3 regions of the Brevibacillus sp. B_LB10_24 genome follow, and region 2 is predicted to be linked to each of the others. Evidence: riboswitches for the same ligand, from Rfam matches in the RefSeq annotation. Region 2 holds a riboswitch; each other region holds the start of a gene.
What was found. Region 2 has a riboswitch for cyclic di-AMP ahead of ACI7RC_RS13925 (3D domain-containing protein). Riboswitches for the same ligand answer to the same signal wherever they lie in the genome.
Positions count from the first base shown of each region.

Region 1: another riboswitch for cyclic di-AMP. It lies ahead of ectA (diaminobutyrate acetyltransferase); the one in region 2 lies ahead of ACI7RC_RS13925 (3D domain-containing protein).
Region 3: another riboswitch for cyclic di-AMP. It lies ahead of ACI7RC_RS24700 (C40 family peptidase); the one in region 2 lies ahead of ACI7RC_RS13925 (3D domain-containing protein).

Region 1 is NZ_JBJQOQ010000029.1:41,595-47,293, forward strand. Features, by position in the region: gene ACI7RC_RS21280 (heavy metal translocating P-type ATPase) at 1-989, opposite strand, end outside; gene ACI7RC_RS21285 (DUF3885 domain-containing protein) at 1,698-2,333, shown strand; gene ACI7RC_RS21290 (RsiV family protein) at 2,394-2,618, opposite strand; cyclic di-AMP (ydaO/yuaA leader) riboswitch at 2,883-3,016, shown strand; gene ectA (diaminobutyrate acetyltransferase) at 3,288-3,803, shown strand; gene ectB (diaminobutyrate--2-oxoglutarate transaminase) at 3,863-5,101, shown strand; gene ACI7RC_RS21305 (ectoine synthase) at 5,107-5,487, shown strand; gene thpD (ectoine hydroxylase) at 5,534-5,699, shown strand, end outside.
Region 2 is NZ_JBJQOQ010000013.1:71,340-77,038, forward strand. Features, by position in the region: gene ACI7RC_RS13905 (CoA transferase subunit A) at 1-472, shown strand, start outside; gene ACI7RC_RS13910 (CoA transferase subunit B) at 494-1,150, shown strand; gene ACI7RC_RS13915 (alpha/beta hydrolase) at 1,225-1,896, shown strand; gene purU (formyltetrahydrofolate deformylase) at 1,944-2,840, opposite strand; cyclic di-AMP (ydaO/yuaA leader) riboswitch at 3,054-3,211, shown strand; gene ACI7RC_RS13925 (3D domain-containing protein) at 3,216-3,845, shown strand; gene addA (helicase-exonuclease AddAB subunit AddA) at 3,920-5,699, opposite strand, start outside.
Region 3 is NZ_JBJQOQ010000042.1:8,918-14,616, reverse strand. Features, by position in the region: gene ACI7RC_RS24725 (sensor histidine kinase) at 1-200, opposite strand, end outside; gene liaF (cell wall-active antibiotics response protein LiaF) at 214-972, opposite strand; gene ACI7RC_RS24715 (class I SAM-dependent methyltransferase) at 1,010-1,564, opposite strand; gene ACI7RC_RS24710 (PspA/IM30 family protein) at 1,629-2,342, opposite strand; gene ACI7RC_RS24705 (hypothetical protein) at 2,406-2,816, opposite strand; cyclic di-AMP (ydaO/yuaA leader) riboswitch at 3,101-3,231, shown strand; gene ACI7RC_RS24700 (C40 family peptidase) at 3,244-3,729, shown strand; gene ACI7RC_RS24695 (response regulator transcription factor) at 3,902-4,624, shown strand; gene ACI7RC_RS24690 (sensor histidine kinase) at 4,626-5,699, shown strand, end outside.

The DNA of each region.
Region 1 (5,699 bases), on a different contig from region 2:
TTAAACAGCAGGCCTTTCCTTGCGCTGTTGGAGATGGCCGACAACGTGGCAGGCATGATCGAAGCGACCAGTGCACAAGGAGAAGCGACGACCAGAAATACCATCGCTTTATAAAAGGTATCTGTCCAGCTCCAGCCCAGCAATACCGGGGGAAGCGAGATCAAGAGCAGCGTAATCAGGATAATCGCCCTGGCGTAAATACGCTCAAAACGCTCGATAAACAATTGGGATGCTGGCTTTTCGCTTTGCGCTTCCTGAACCAGCCGGATAATTTTGGCGAACAGGGTTGATTCGCTCGGTTGCGACACTTCGATAAATAAAGCGCCCTGCCCGTTTAACGTTCCGGCAAACACCTCATCGCCCGCGGCTTTATCCACCGGAAGCGACTCTCCGGTAATAGATGCTTGATTGACAGAAGAATTGCCTCTTGTGACAGTGCCGTCAGAAGGGATACGCTCGCCCGGTTTGACCAGTACGATATCGCCGACACGCAGTTCTTCGATCGGTACGACAATTTCCGTTCCGTTTTTCACAAGCAAAGCTGTTTCCGGTTTTAGGTCCATCAATGTGGAGATATCCCGATGGCTGCGGCCCATCGTATAGCTTTCCAGGGCGCCGCTCAAGGAGAAGATAAAGATCAGTACAGCTCCTTCGGTCCAGTAGCCGATACTGGCTGCGCCGATTGCCGCAAAGATCATCAGCAGATTGACATCGAGGTCTTTCTCTACAAAAAGGGTATGGATTCCTTCCTTGGCCTTGACGAAACCGCCGATGATAAACGAGAGCAGATACAGGATGATCGACGCGGTTGGGGCTGCGGTCTCCAGACTCCAGGCCGCACCGATCAGCAAACCGCTGGCGAGAGCCGCCGCCGCCTCTCCATACCGCTCCGCAAACTCGCCGATCTTGCTGCTTTTCCCCGCCGGCGCAGCCTTTTTCAGTTGTGCAGATTCCGTTACACTGCTGTTTGTCGCTGGAAGCATAGTCATACGTACACCCCTCCTATATGAGAATGAATCCCATTACTAATGCCTCTAAAATGGGTCATGCTGTTCCATGAAGGAACAGCATGATCAAACGAGAATGATTTTCGTTTTTACTTTATTCAGCTTTATTGGGAGAAGGAAACTTTACAATAATTATTATAAAGTAATAGTGGTGACAATGTAAATACTTTTTTTAAAACTATAGATCGCCAGAATCATCGCCCAAACGAAAAAAGCTTTTCCCCCAACGAATTGGAGGAAAAGCAATGGATGCCGGTTGATTTGCCGGCTATGACTTTGACCTGGCTAATAAAGTTCCGGCCGCTTCCGGCTGGCCGTATGAGATCATTTCCGCAACGTGTGGATGGCTGGCCTTGGCAGACCACTCGCGGACGCGGCGCTGATGATCGAGCGCAATGAAAATACATAGACTTGCATACGCGACTAAAAGCAGGGTTAAGATGGGAAGCAGCATACTTGTCATAAGCCTCTCCTCTCAAACAGTCCGATCAAAATTGATAATCATTATCACTAGAGTAACCCATTTTGCCGTCAAGGTCAATCGTTTTCACCATTTTTTTCGTGGTACACTATTTTTGTTATTTTTATGTAGGGACGGGCTGTTGTGACACCTGCAGTTTGACGATGAGCTCCAGATGAGTATCACTAATAATATAGCTCAGTATTACACTAAAAGATTGGAGTGTTTATGTGCAACTCGAACATTACCTGAACAGCAGCTTTCCTAATCTGAAGCTAAGACCGCCTCTCTTTTACAATTGGGAACTAGGGATTCGGTTTGAATTGGGAGACCCAAACGAAGAAGACATAAAAAACTATATGGAGCGTGTCTATTCTCGTGCGACGACACTTTTCAAGGCACTTCATTCCGCAAAAGATGAGATCATCATTGTAGCAAACATTCATCACGACGGTGAAGAAAACTTATTCCGAAGACGAAAAATAAAGACATTTCAGCACTATATAAAGTCAAAAAAAGTCTTGTACAGGTTACAACACAATGTTATTCCTTATGTTTTTGAAGATGTTTACGATATCTACGATTTTGAAACCCATAGATTTGCCTTAAACTGTCAGGTTGCGGATGTAAAGTATGCGAACTTGATTAAAGCGATTTGTAATCAAGATATGGGTATAAAACCTAAGATCTCTCATGATGTATTCTTTGTTAACCTATCGAAAAATTCAATCTTCCACATTTACGATGATCGAGGTTGTGATGTAATTGCTTCATCCAAAGAATCCATTCGGTTTTTGTATGAACAATACAATAATTGGATTTTAAAATACGATGAAGAGGCAATTGACAGGTTATTTCTAAATTGAATAAACTTGCCACGATAAAGAGTAGTCATGACAGGTTTTTATATGAGTCCGTAATTCGTTTTACTGAAATAGATTACTGCCTTTCGGAATCAAAGACGCCAGCGGTATTGCGAATTCCGGGATCCCTGCTGCGTACGGCGTATACTCGTACAAACCGACGTAAAAGTCGACGGATTCTCCACGCAGGTAAAAAGGTTGATCATCAGAAATTGACGTAAACGGTGGAATTTGATACCCCATGTTTTCCGCTACAACCCGCAGCGGTACGTAAACCTCGGAGTGCATAATCAACGGTTGGCTATTGGCTATCTGATCGTGGCCATTGAGTCCGCTTGAATTGCGTGAACTCTTCTAACAATCTGACCAATGATGGCAGGATATGGGCGTAATTTTCTGCATAGGGCTGATATTTCCAGTTGATGGGATGAGAGGGGCCGAGAAGGGAAAATCGAACGGATTACCAGGGGTGTGCCTATTTCGATGTTATGGTAACATACAAACCATGTTTTACCCCAGTCGGATGAAAAAGGAGAGCGAGCGAAAAAACAATCAAATAGCGGGCCTAGTTCCGTTTTCGAAACGGAAGCGGGGGAACCACGTTTTGGGGTTAATTCTGTGCATGCAGAAGGGATGCGTCTCTGCCATCCTACCCGTCAGCTAACCTCGTCGGCTAAAGCAGATTTTCATCTTTCTAAAATGATTGATCCCTTGTGTACGCTCTTTTGCGGCAGCAGCCGGCGTACCCAAGTTACAAACCAGTCGACGCATCTGCTTGCCGGGTTGCCCAACCCTTATCCCACGGCAGCAGTTCGTCGACTTTTTCTATGTGCCATTCGCATGGTCTGACCGACGTTGCAGGGCGCGTTTTTGCGCACAACCATAATACTGAATATTGGTAATATTCATACTAAAATACACTGTTGATGAATCGAGACCGTGAAAGGAGGTGAGAAGATGAACACGGCTGCAGGAACAAAAAGCCGGGCGACAATCCGCAAAGCATCGGCCAAAGACGGTGCCGCGATGTGGAGATTGGCGGCGGAGTCGAAGGTGCTCGACCCCAATTCGCCTTATGCGTACCTGATGGCAGGCAGCTATTTTTCGGAGACATGTGTGGTAGCCGAAGTGGAGGAGGAGCTGATTGGTTTTGTCACCGCCTTTTGCCTGCCTGATAAGCCTGATACCTTGTTTGTTTGGCAAATCGGAGTCAGCGAAGGGCAACGGGGGAAGGGAATTGGCAGCAGCATGCTGCGTGCATTGCTGATGCGTGATGCCTGCCGGCAGGTCAGGTATCTGGAGGCGACCGTCACGTCGTCAAATGAACCGTCAAAGGCTCTTTTCCGCAGACTGGCGGCGGAGATGGGCACAGCCTGCGAAGTGAAGCCATGCTTTCCTGCGTCGCTTTTTCCCGGGCAGGATCACGAAGCGGAATGGACGTATCGCATAGGACCGTTAGACAAAACACGATAGGAGGTTACGCATTGAAAGCAATTGCCGAGACGCGAACACCCTTATACGTATTTGAACAGATGGAGTCAGAGGTTCGGAGTTACTGCCGAAGTTTTCCAACCGTTTTTACCCGGGCAAGCGGGTCCAGATTGTGGGATCGACAGGGGAAGGAGTACATCGACTTTTTTGCCGGGGCGGGGGCCTTGAACTATGGTCACAACCATCCCCGACTGAAAAAGCAGCTGATCGAATATCTGCAAAACGACGGGATTACCCACAGCCTGGACATGGCGACAGATGCCAAGGAAGCGCTGCTGCGCCGGTTTCACGAAGTGATTTTGCAGCCGAGAGGGCTTGATTACAAGGTGATGTTTCCTGGACCGACGGGGACCAACTCGGTAGAGAGCGCGCTCAAGCTGGCGCGAAAGGCGACGGGCAGGGAGCTGATCATGAGCTTTACCAGCGGCTTCCACGGCATGTCCCTCGGCTCGCTGGCTGTGACGGCGAACCGGATGAAGCGGGGAGGAGCGGGCATACCGCTCGCCAACACGGTTGTGATGCCGTATGAGAATTACCTGGGGAAGGATTGGGATACCACCGAGTACATTGAACGTCTGCTCGAAGACGATAGCAGCGGCGTATCTCTCCCTGCGGCTATGATCCTCGAAACCGTTCAGGGAGAAGGCGGGATCAATGCGGCCAGTATCCCCTGGCTGGTCAAAATCGAGCAGCTCTGCCGCAAGCACGGCATTCTGTTGATCGTCGACGACGTGCAGGCGGGCTGCGGACGAACAGGACCTTTTTTCAGCTTTGAGGAAGCCGGGATCAAGCCTGACATTGTCTGCCTCTCCAAATCGATCGGAGGTTACGGTTTGCCCATGGCCTTGACACTGTTTCGCCCGGAGCTGGATATATGGAAACCGGGCGAGCACAACGGCACCTTCCGCGGGAACAACCTCGGCTTTATCGCGGCTGCTGAGGCATTAACCTATTGGGAAAACGACGATTTAAGCAGGGACGTCCGAATGAAAGGCGACCTTGTTCGCCAGCACCTGGAGCATCTGGTCCAAACCTATCCGTTGATCAAAGGAGAGGTGCGGGGAAGAGGACTGATGCAAGGAATTGCCATCGGGGTCGATGATTTGGCTGACCGGATCTGCTCGCTTGCCTTCCGCCGCGGGCTGATCATGGAGACATCGGGACCAAAAAGCGAGGTTGTCAAGATCATGCCGCCATTGACGATCGATGAGCTGGACCTGAAAAAAGGCCTGTCTATATTAGAGGACGCGATCAAAGAAAGCCAGGAGAAAGGAAGGTAGGTACCATGATCGTAAAGCATTTACAGGATATTATCGGCACAAAGGACGACGTTGACACTCCTACGTGGAACAGCAGAAGACTGCTTCTGAAAAAAGACAACATGGGCTTTGCCCTGAACGATACGCTGATCAAGGCCGGTACAGAAACGTTCATCTGGTACGCGAACCATCTGGAGGCCGTGTACTGCATCGAGGGGGAAGGAGAGATCGAGGTGGTCGGCGGTGAAACCTACCCGATCCAGCCGGGCATGATGTACGCCTTAAGCGGTCATGAGAAGCATTACCTGCGGGCGAAGAGCACGATGCGAATGGTGTGTGTGTTCAATCCGCCGCTGACCGGGCGCGAAGTACACGATGAGAACGGAGTATACCCCTTGGTTGAGTAAATCGGCAGGATGAGATTTGGCGAAAAACCTGGAAGGAGAGGAAAGTATGAACCAACGCTACGTCGTCATGGAGGATTGCTATCCATCCCGCATCGAGGATACACCAGGCATCATCGAGCGAAAGGACCCTGTCGTCTATTCGGACGCAGGCTCCGGCACGTCCGAGCTGGATGCAGACATGCTTGCGTCCTATGAACAAAACGGATACCTCA
Region 2 (5,699 bases):
CTCCTCTTACGTTGGCGAAAACAAGGAATTTGAACGCCAGTTCCTCGCCGGCGAACTGGAAGTGGAGCTTACTCCCCAAGGGACGCTCGCCGAGCGCATCCGGGCTGGCGGAGCCGGTATCCCCGCATTTTACACGCCTGCCGGTGTCGGGACTCCGATCGCGGAAGGGCTGGAAACGCGGGTATTTGACGGCAAAGAGTACCTGCTCGAGCGAGGCATTACGGGCGACTTTGCCCTGATCAAAGCGTGGAAGGCAGATAAGCTGGGCAACCTGGTATACCGCAAAACAGCGCAAAACTTCAATCCGATGATGGCTGCCGCCGGAAAAGTAACCATCGCTGAGGTTGAGGAAATTGTCGAAGTGAGTGAACTTGATCCGGAACACATTCACACTCCCAGCATTTACGTCCAGCGCTTGATCCAGGCCCCCCGCTTCGAAAAGCGAATCGAACGGCTCACCGTACAAAAATAAGCGAAAAAGAGGAGGATTTTCATGGCACTTACTCGCGAACAAGTGGCGATGCGGGCAGCCCGGGAAATTCAGGACGGCTTCTACGTCAATCTGGGTATCGGCATGCCGACGATGGTCGCCAATTATATCCCCGAAGGAATGAATGTGGTACTTCAATCGGAAAACGGGCTGCTCGGCATCGGCCCCTACCCGACCGAAGCGGAAGTCGATCCCGACCTGATCAACGCCGGGAAAGAAACGGTTACGGCAATCCCGGGAGCGGCTTACTTCTCCAGCGCAGAATCATTCGCCATGATTCGCGGCGGACACATTGACCTGGCGATTCTGGGGGCGATGGAGGTTTCCGCTGAGGGCGATTTGGCCAACTGGATGATTCCGGGTAAAATGGTAAAGGGAATGGGCGGCGCCATGGACTTGGTTCACGGCGCCAAGAAGATCGTTGTGATCATGGAGCACGTCAACAAGCACGGCGAACCGAAGATCTTAAACCAATGTGCGCTGCCGCTGACGGGCAAAAAGGTCGTAAACCGGATCATTACGGACCGCGCCGTACTGGATGTGACTCCGGAAGGATTGCTGCTGGTAGAAGTCGCTCCGGGGTACACGCCGGAGGATATCCAGGCTTGCACGCAGCCTCCCCTGCGGGTTTCTGATCAGATCAAGACCACCTCCCTATAAAAAGCTGTGTCAAAAGCCAACTCCAACTGCCTGATTCGGCAACAGGAGTTGGTCTTTTCGAAAGGATGTCCACGATGTCTGCGTTTGGTTGTTTAGTCCTTCACGGCTTTGCCGGCGACGTTCACGAAGTGCTGCCTCTGGCTATGGCTCTGCAAAAACAGGGCTATACTGTCGAATGCCCTACACTCGAGGGGCACGGTGCCGGACGCCTCCTGCTGAGTCAAAGCAGGCGTTCCGACTGGATCGATTCAGCCGTAGAAGCGTACAAACGGCTGAGCCTGCGATGCGATAAAATCGCGGTAATCGGCTTCTCCATGGGGGGCCTGCTAGCCCTGCAGATCGCCTCCCGCCATCCCGTGCACCACCTGTTTACGCTCAACACCCCTTTTTACTACTGGGATATCAAACAGGCTGCTGTTAATCTGCGCAACGATTTTCGCACCCATCTCTCCCGTTACATGAACGGGATGGCAAAATTCCCTATACGGAGCATGCTGGAGTTTCGCATGCTCCTGGCGGAAACGAAGCGATTGCTGCCCCGGGTGACATGTCCTTATGTGATCGTACAGGGTGAGAAGGACGACACGGTACAGGCGGTCAGCGCCTGCCACTTGCAAAAACACGTCGGAAGCGCTGACACGCGTCTCCTCTCCTTCCCCGAATCGGGTCACCTGATCTTGCACGGACCCGAGGCAGAAGATGTGATCAGACACGTATCCGAGATCCTGAAGGAACGAATGAAATAACAGGAGCTAACGGCATGCAATTCAAACCAAGACCGTCGTCTCTCCCCTTAGGGAAAGACGACGGTCTTGTTGTCATAGACCAGGACGCGATCTTCCAGATGCCAGGTGACCGCCTGTGCCAGAACGGTACGCTCGATTTGCCGTCCCTTCATTTTAAGCGCCTCGACATCGTCCCGATGTGTCACCCGCTGGACGTCTTGTTCGATGATCGGACCTGCGTCAAGCTCCTCCGTCACGTAGTGGGCGGTAGCTCCGATCAGTTTTACGCCGCGCTTGTACGCCTGATCGTACGGCTTTGCGCCGACGAACGCCGGCAGGAAGGAGTGATGGATGTTGATGATTCGCTGCGGATAATCCCGCAGGAACTGGGGTGAGAGGATTTGCATGTACCGGGCTAGAACGATCAGGTCGATATCCTTCATCAGTTCCATCTGCCGCCGCTCTGCCTCAGCCTTTGTCTCGCTCGTGACAGATATCACATGGTATGGGATGCCAAGCGCTTCTACCGTTTCCCTCATATCAGGATGATTGCTGACGACCATTGCGATATCGGCGTGCAGGGCACCCGACTGCCACTGCCACAGGAGTTCCAACAGACAGTGATCCTCCTTGGATACGAAGATGGCGATCCGTTTGAGCCTGCGGGCCTCTACGAGCGTCCAGTCCATTTGAAACCGGTTTGCAATCGGCTGAAAACTTCGCTTTAACTCTTCGCATCTTTCCTCTAGATTGGGCAGGTCAAACTCGATCCGCATAAAAAAGCGGCCGCCCTCAGGATCGGTCGAGTATTGATCCGACTGTGAAATATTCGCGCCGTTTTCGGCTAAGAATTGGGATACAGCATAGACAATTCCCGGCCGATCCGGGCAGGTGATGAGCATGCGGGCGTGGTCCTTCTGCTTTTCCTGGTAGGCGCGCCGCCTGCTGTCTGAAAGTTGACTCATTTGTTTCTCTCCTCTATCTCTCGTTGCGTTTTTTCCCTATAGTATAACACGTATTTTTAGTCAGTCCAAACGATTCCATCCCTTGTATACATTGACTTAAAAACATCCACCATGGAAAGACATGAAGAAAAATCCTGACTGTCAAGGGGTAAAGATTTACACCGCTACTATAAATTTATCATTTATTTTAAACAAGAACCTATGATATTGTATTGATTGTTATCGCCGAAACTTCCTAAACAGAAGTGCGGGGGACTTTTTTTATCGATGGCACATGCGGCCATCGATTTGGGGTGAATCGCAATTGCGTAGGGCAGCCTCCTTAACCCGAACCCGACAACTAACCTCGTAGGCATGTGAAAGGAGAAGATGTTGATGAAAAAGTGGTCAGCCAGAAAAACGTTGGCGTCCATGGCTTGCGCTGTGCTGTTTGCAAGTATCTCTACCCCAACATTTGCCGCTACTTACGAAGTAAAACAAGATGACACATTTTTCAAACTTTCGCAGGAACGCAACATCCCCCTGCAATCGATCCTTGCCGCCAACCAGGGTGTCGATCCGACCAATTTGCAAATTGGTCAAAAGATTCAGCTTCCGGAGACCAAGAAGGCAACAGCTGTGGCTGCCAGTGCCACTGCTCCGAAAGAATTGGGAAGCACCATTACCACCCCTGCCGGCAAAACCTTGTCTTTCAGCCGTGTCATCTCTTGTAAAGCTACCGGCTATACGGCTTCTGCGGAGGAAAACGGCGGCTGGGCTGGCGTGGATTACTTCGGCAATCCATTAAAAGTGGGAACCATCGCGGTAGACCCCAAGGTGATTCCGCTCGGTTCCACCGTCTATATCACGGGATACAATTCCCCCCATTTGCCAGGCGGAGGCATGGTGGCGAAGGCGGCAGACATCGGCGGCGCGATCAAGGGAGAGCGTGTAGACATCTTCCTGCCAACGAATGACGCATCCTACTTCGGTATGCAAAATATCAAGGTTTACGTACTTAAATAACTTTATAGGCTATTCGCTATTTTGACAAGGAACGCCCCGGGATCCATGACATGATCCCGGGGCGTTCCTCTTTTTCATTCGCCTTCGCCGATAAGGACGGCCTCGCCCGCGGAGAAGAAGTACAGGTAGCTTTTATCGACTCGCCGCTGCCAGATCTGTTCGATTGCCTGCGTGTAAAGCTGGAGCTGTTTCCGATAGCGGTTGGTTAGCTGAACAAGCGAGGCAGCCCGGTCGCTGCCGATCATGGCATCTGTCTTGTAGTCGACCATAATCAGCGATCCGTCCGGCTCTTCTGCCAGACAGTCGATGACCCCTTGCACGATAACCTGCTCCCCTGTTTCCGCAATGGCGTCAGACATGATCTGATCCAATGGGACGGTCATCGTAAAAGGCAGTTCGCGATGCACCCGGGCCGCCGCTTTTAGCCGCAGGCCAAGCGGCGAGGCAAAGAATGAGGCTATTTGCTGACAGTTTACCTGTGCAGCCTGCTCCCGGGTGAGGTACTCCCGATCTACCAAGTCTCGCAGCTGGTGCTGCACACCGGCTTCGTCCAGGGGTTGTTTCAGGTCCAGCTGCTGCATGACCGTGTGCACAATCGTTCCAATCTCCGCCCGGCTAAAGGTCTTGATTGTCTGCTCCGTCAGAAAGCGGGGCTTCTTGTTGATCTGCGCCCATTTGCGAGCCGGGCCTTCCTCAGTAGACAGCCTGAGCTGCTCGCTTTCCGAGACATCTTCCGTCATTCGCTTCAGCTCGCTGACGCTCCACTTGGCCGCTGTCTGCGCGGCCAGGAGATACGGGTAGCTCCAGGTCAGCTGCCGTTCAAGCTGTTCCCGCCAGAATGGATCTTCCGGTCTTTCTCCCACTGATTGCAGGCTGACGATTCGCTCCCAGACCTGCCGATCCAGGTTTGTTTCCGCCTTTTTAGCCGCAAACTGGTCCGCCTGGTAGAAGAAAAACGACCAGCGGGAGTCATCAGGTACGGTCGTGAGGCAGAGCTCTCCTCCCTGTTCCTGGCATTTGTCCCGCAGGACAGCCCCGGCTGGATGGCGCACCAGGGCCCGGCCTACCCAGTCCAGGCTGCTTTTTGCCTGGATGAGATCCTCGTCGGCCAGCGCATCCCCCGAGCCAGCCTGATCGCACCAGGCGGCGATACTTTTCGCCAGATTTTTCTCGGAAGCAACCAAGATCAGCTTCTCCCGCGCCCGCGTCAAGGCGACGTACAGTACGCGCATCTCCTCAGCCAGCATCTCGCGGTGAAGCTGCTGCCGGACCGCCTGGTACGCGAGGCAGGGATATCGCAGACGCAGCTCGGAATCGGATACCTTGGGACCAAAACCGAGGTCTTTGTGCAGCAGGAAGTGCTTCTTTTCATCCATCGTGTTGAACTGTTTCCCCAACCCTGCGACAAATACCACGGGAAACTCCAACCCCTTGCTCTTGTGGATGGTCATGACCCGCACGACGTCTTCATTTTCCCCAATCGTCCGTGCCTCTCCCATGTCGCGCCCTTTTTGCTGCAGCCGGTCGACAAATCGAAGGAAACGGAACAGACCGCGAAACGAGGTAGCCTCATACTGGCGGGCGCGGTCGTACAGTGCCCGCAGATTCGCCTGCCGCTGCTGACCGTTATCCAGCGAGGCGACAAACTCCAGATAGCCCGTTTCTCGGTAAATCCGGGCCAGCAGATCAGCGAGAGAACCGCGTCTGGCTGCTGTCCGCCAGTCTTCGACACGCTGGAAAAAATCGCGCAGACGCCTGTCCAGCTCGCCCTCATCCCGCCCCTCGCGAACGCAAAGCTGCACCGCCTGATGAAAGGGAATGCCTGGATAGGCAATGCGCAATTCAGCCAGATGC
Region 3 (5,699 bases), on a different contig from region 2:
ACCAGGCCCCAGTTGATCGACTCCGGCAGTTGTACGCCGAGATAATCGCTAACCAGCTGCGATAGCTGTGTGCTTGTCCGAAGGTAGTGGACAACGGCAAACAGCACGGCAAAGATCGCGGTGACAATCCCGGCGCTGAGCCAGACAAATTGCTTGACGAACTTCCACTGTATACTTCCAAGTCTGCTTTGACGAGCCATGTGAGACGCCCCCTTAGATGTATCTCACATCGACGTCGCCAACGATCAGCGAGACGATTATTTTCACTTTGCGCGCAGCATCGTCGTAGTGCTCGGCGGTCATGACCACTCGACGGTTCAATCCGCCCTGACGATGCCCGAATACTTCCAAATCCCCTACGGTCACCTCCGCAGATACGGCTGCGGGAAGATCGGCCGGTACGTAGATCGTCACGTCACCCACCCAGCCGTTTACAAACAAAAAGGCCTCTTCTTCGAGGATAATCGCCCGTGACAGGTCAATGACCACATCCCCGACACCGTGCCAAATATGAAGCTGCCGCAGTTCAAAGCGGCCTGATGTCAAGTGATAGTCGCCGATCAGCGAACTGCGGGTCTCTCTATGTGAAGACTCGCCCTCTTTTGCGAAGCCGGGATCGATTCTCATCCGCTGCCCGGAAGCGGGTTCCTTCTCCGCAGGCACCTGCCGGCGAGAGCGAATCAAACGCCATCCAAAGTTAATAAACGCGATCGCGATCGCAATCCCGATCACATCGCCGATGTCAATGTGAAACCACTGATCCAACAAGATGAGCAAGCCGATCCCGCCGACGATTCCGCCCAGCCACCGGCGTCCTCTCGTCCACCAGCGCATGCCGAGATAGACGATCAACAGCGGGAACAGGCTAAATAAGTTAAAATCAATCAGATTAAGCGCGTCAAGAAAAAGACCAAAACCAATAAATACGAGGATGATGCCAGCAATCAATTGATTTAATCGCGATAGTTTCACAGGGTCTTTCCCTCCAAACGCAGCCAGAAGCAATCCATTATTCCTGCAACCGGCAGGTGTACACAAAAGCAGGCGGAACATTGAAAGGCGTAAAGCTGATGCTCACCTTCTTAAATCGTTCTTCCAATTCTGCTTTCATCTGCAGCGAGTACTGAAATGTGACGAATACACCTTCCGGATCCAGCGTTTCCACCACATTGTCGAGAATTTTCGTCCGCACTTCGACTGGAAATACGGCAAACGGCAGCCCGGAAATAATCGCGTCCGCAGGCTGCAGGTTCATCTCTTTTACATAGCTGGCCAAATGAACCGCTTCCGATTGAATGAGTATTCCCGGAAAACGTTCTTTCAGCATCTGCTGAAACCGCGGGTCCTGTTCCACGACAAAAAAATTCGTCTCCGGACGCTTCAGCCGCAGGATCGCTTCCGTAAAAACACCCGTTCCCGGCCCCAATTCGACAATGGTTTTGGCAGAGACCCACGGAACGTTTTTCATCATTAGCCGGCATAAAAATTTCGAACTGGGAGCAACGCTTCCCACACGGGTAGGATTAGAGAAAAAACGTCGCAAGAAGACGAGAAAATCTGACACAGGGCAAACCTCCTAGGGGAAAAGCAGCCCGCTTTTTACGGGCTGCCGAGACTATCAAATCTTGCTATCGGGACAGGTGATCGCCTTGCTCTTCCTGTCTGGTTTCGTCTGTTTTTTTGTCGAACAGCCGCTCTTTGCGCAACGCCAGCTCCTGATCGATATCGTCTGCTTCTAACGCGTCGAGTGAAGAATGCAGACTGCGGCGGCCTTCGTTCCAATGTCCGGTGAGCTCTGCTTCCGCTTCCATCCGCATGACTTTTTCTTCCATACGGCTAAAGCCGCGGGTCGCGCTTTCACAGCCTATACCATTTATTACGTGATTCAGGTGCTTTTGGGTACGGGCTACTTGCGCCCTGGACATCAACGTGTATTTTTTCGCTCTCATCTTGTAGAACTCGTCTTTTAACTGCGCCAGTTTTTCTCGCATTTGCCCTGCTGCTTCTCGGGCCGAGTGGTACAGCGCTTCGTTTTCGGAAGCCCGGGTTTCAAAGTATTTTTTGTCAATCAGGGCGCGGCGGGCCAGTTCATCTTCCCCTTCGCCAAGCGCCAGGTTGATCTGCCGCTCCCGCTTCTCCACCATCCTCAAGGCTTCTTCCCACTGCTGGCGAAACTTCTTTTCCAGCGCGACTTGCCGGGCCACGGCTACTTCAGCTCGTCCAATCTCCGACTCCATGTCACGCATATACTGGGTCAGCATCACTGCCGGATCTTCCATCGAATCGATCACATCATTGACCGAAGCTACTGTTAAATCACGCAATCTCTTTATGATACCCATGTAAATTCCTCCTCATTTTATCATTACGGTATAGCGGGTCAAGATATTTTCCTTCTACATTTTTCAAGGACGGCGAGACCGCAGATCGTCTTCCCACGAATCCAGGGTGTCCTCCTTAAGTACGCTCCTCGCCCACTTGCGTTCATAGTACGAAACCTCTTCTGCAGACGGTTCCGGATGGCTCCTGATCAGGCGATACCCGAGATAGAGTATCCCGACGGCGATCAATGTGCTGAACAGCAGATGAACCTTGCCGGTCAGCATCAAGATGCCGAAGAAGACCAGGAATGCCCCCCAGATGCGGCCGCCTGTCGATTTGGCTGCGAGCAGCTTGCTCCCGCCCCAGAAGATGACAGCTCCCGAGATGAGAAAGCCCAGCAGTCCTTTGACAAACCCCAAGTGGCCAAGCAAGATGACTACTCCGAGGAACAGCAGCGCGGTTCCGAGAAGCAGCTTCCCCGACCGCTCACTCATCGAACATCCCTCCGTTTTCTTCTTTAACTCTTGCTCACAACTTTATTGTAGACGACCTGTTTTGCGAGTATAACGGACGGGCGATTGGTTTTTGCGTCCGTCCGAAGGCGGAGAAGCACGTCCTGCCAAAATCGGACAAGCCCGCCGAAAGCGTCAAGCGACGAAGAAACCTGCTGTGCGTTTCGGTAATATGACAGGAAATTGTGACGAAATTTTGAACGATTACGCAAAATAGAGGAAATCCTTGGACAACCTCGAATTATTTTGTTCATTGTGTAAAAAAAAATCGAAAAAAGCCGAATTCCATCATGGAAGCGGGGGAACCAATGTTTTGGGGTGAGTAGCTGTTTCGACAGTTTAGGGAATCCTTTCGCCCGAACCCTTCAGCTAACCTCGCAGGCTTAAGGAAGGAGCAGCTTCATTGCGTATGCGTAAGTTTGTTTGTTCATTGATTTTGGCTGGAGTGCTTGCCAGCGGAGCCGGTTCGGTGTTTGCAGCGGAAAACCCGCTTATGGGCACCATCGAAAACCTTTACGGCGTTCCGTATAAAACGGCAGGAACCACCACCAAAGGGTTTGACTGCTCCGGTTTTACACAATACGTCTTTCAAGCGTTAGACGTCGAGATTCCCCACTCTTCCGCATCACAGTACGAGTTAGGGACCGCTGTCTCCAAAGACGAATTGCAGCCAGGAGATCTGGTGTTCTTCAACACCAATGGCCACAGCATCTCCCATGTGGGAATCTACATCGGCGACAACATGTTCGCCCACTCCGAAACCGGTAAAGGGGTTACCAAGACTTCGCTGAACGATCCCTACTACTGGAGCAAGCGTTACGTCGGAGCAAAACGAGTAGCTATTCCGGCACTGGAAAAAGCACAAGAAGATAGCAAAGAGAAAACGGAAAACTAACTTTAGAAGTCAGAGGGTAAGCGCCTCTGGCTTTTTCTGACGAAATTTAGTACCAGATCCCAAGATAACCTCATAGGAATTCCCCTACAGACTGTTATTACCACTGTGTATTCTTTCGTTTCGTGATATGATGGGAATGAGAATGTGACTTTGCAGTTGGAGGGGATATAGATTGAAAGAAGAACACATTCTTGTGGTTGACGACAATCAGGAGATCACCGATCTTCTCCAAGATATATTCGAGAGCGAAGGTATGAAGGTATCGATTGCAAACAGCGGCGCCCAAGCGCTTTCCTTGTTGGAAAACGGACTGCATCCGGATCTCATCCTGCTCGATATCATGATGCCGGGCATCAGCGGATACGAGCTTTGCGCCCAAATTCGCCGCGAGTGGGAAATGCCCATCCTCTTTTTAAGCGCAAAAGGAAAGGCTGTCGACAAGGTGGTGGGCTTTGAAATCGGAGCCGACGATTATATTACCAAGCCCTTCGATACCGAGGAGCTGCTAGCAAGAGTTCGCGCCCACCTGCGACGGTTTGAACGGATTCGCCATATCGGGCAGCGCGAAAACACCAAGCAGGAAGCTGCAGCGGCGATGAGCCAGCTTTCCTTTAAGGGGCTCGAAATCAACAAAGAAACGTATACCGTCTACGTCAATGACGAAAAGGTAGACCTTTCGACAAAAGAATTTCAGCTATTGGCCTTTTTAGCCGAGAATCCGGGCATCGTCTTTACCCGCGAGGAAATCTACGACCGCGTCTGGGGATACGGATACGGCTCGCTCAACACGGTCACGGTACACATCAAAAACCTGCGCGAAAAGCTGGAAAAGGATCGGACATTTATCAAGACCCAATGGGGAACCGGCTACGTTTTCATAGGGGAGCGTATTTGAGATGAGAATCGGCACGAAGCTGTTCTTGTCTTTTTTTGCGATTATTTTGTTTCATCTGTTAACGTATCAACTCATCTTTAAAAACATCATCGTCGAGCAGATCAAAAATGACCGCTACGAGCAGTTTTTAAGCGAAAAAGTGGCGGCCCAGCGCGTGCAAATCAATCAGCTGATGCGGACGAACTCTTTCAAAGACCCGCTTGAAATGCATGAACTCAGCTCTGAGCTGCCAGAAGATCTGATGTACAAGGTTACGGTGGAAGACGCCAATGGGACGACCCTCTATACAAAGGTCTCCCAAGCCTACAGTCTGAAGGGGCCCAACAAAAAAGAAGTGGCAGAATACTACTTTCAGCATGACCCGGGCAGCCAGGAGCGCACCGTGATCACATTCTATACCGATGAATCAGACATCCTCGCCTCCAAAGGGGTTTCGATGTCGGTCTGGTACATCTACGGCAGCATCCTGCTCCTCGGACTGGTCTTCATGTTCATACTGGTTCGCTGGATCCTGCGCCCGGTCGGCGAGCTTTCGCTGGTCACACAGGAGATCAAGGACGGCAAACGGTACGTCTCCTTCTCCTACAAGGCGAATGACGAATTCGGCCAATTGTTTCAATACTTTACCGATATGGTGGAAGAATTGCGCAACGCCGAAGAGCGGCAGCAGGAACTGATCGCTGCCATCGCCCACGACTTTCGCACGCCGCTGACGACGATCAAAGGGTACGCCTCCTTCATCGGTTCTGGAAGGGTCACGGATATGGAACGGATTCAAAACCAGATGAAAAAGATCGGGGGAAAAGTAAACGATCTGGAAAAACTGCTGGATGAACTGCAGGATTTCAGCTACCAAAGCAGGCAGCTCCCGCTTGTGCTAAGCCGGATTCACCTGTGGCCTTTTGTCCAAAACATCGCCGAGGAATACGAGGCGAAGGCGCAGGAAGCCGGTTTGCGTTTTGGATGCAAGATCCGGGTGTCCAAAGAACTGCGCATTGAAGCAGATGAGACCAAGCTCCGCAGGGTTTTGGAAAATTTGCTAAATAACGCCATTTACTACAACAAGCCGGAGGGG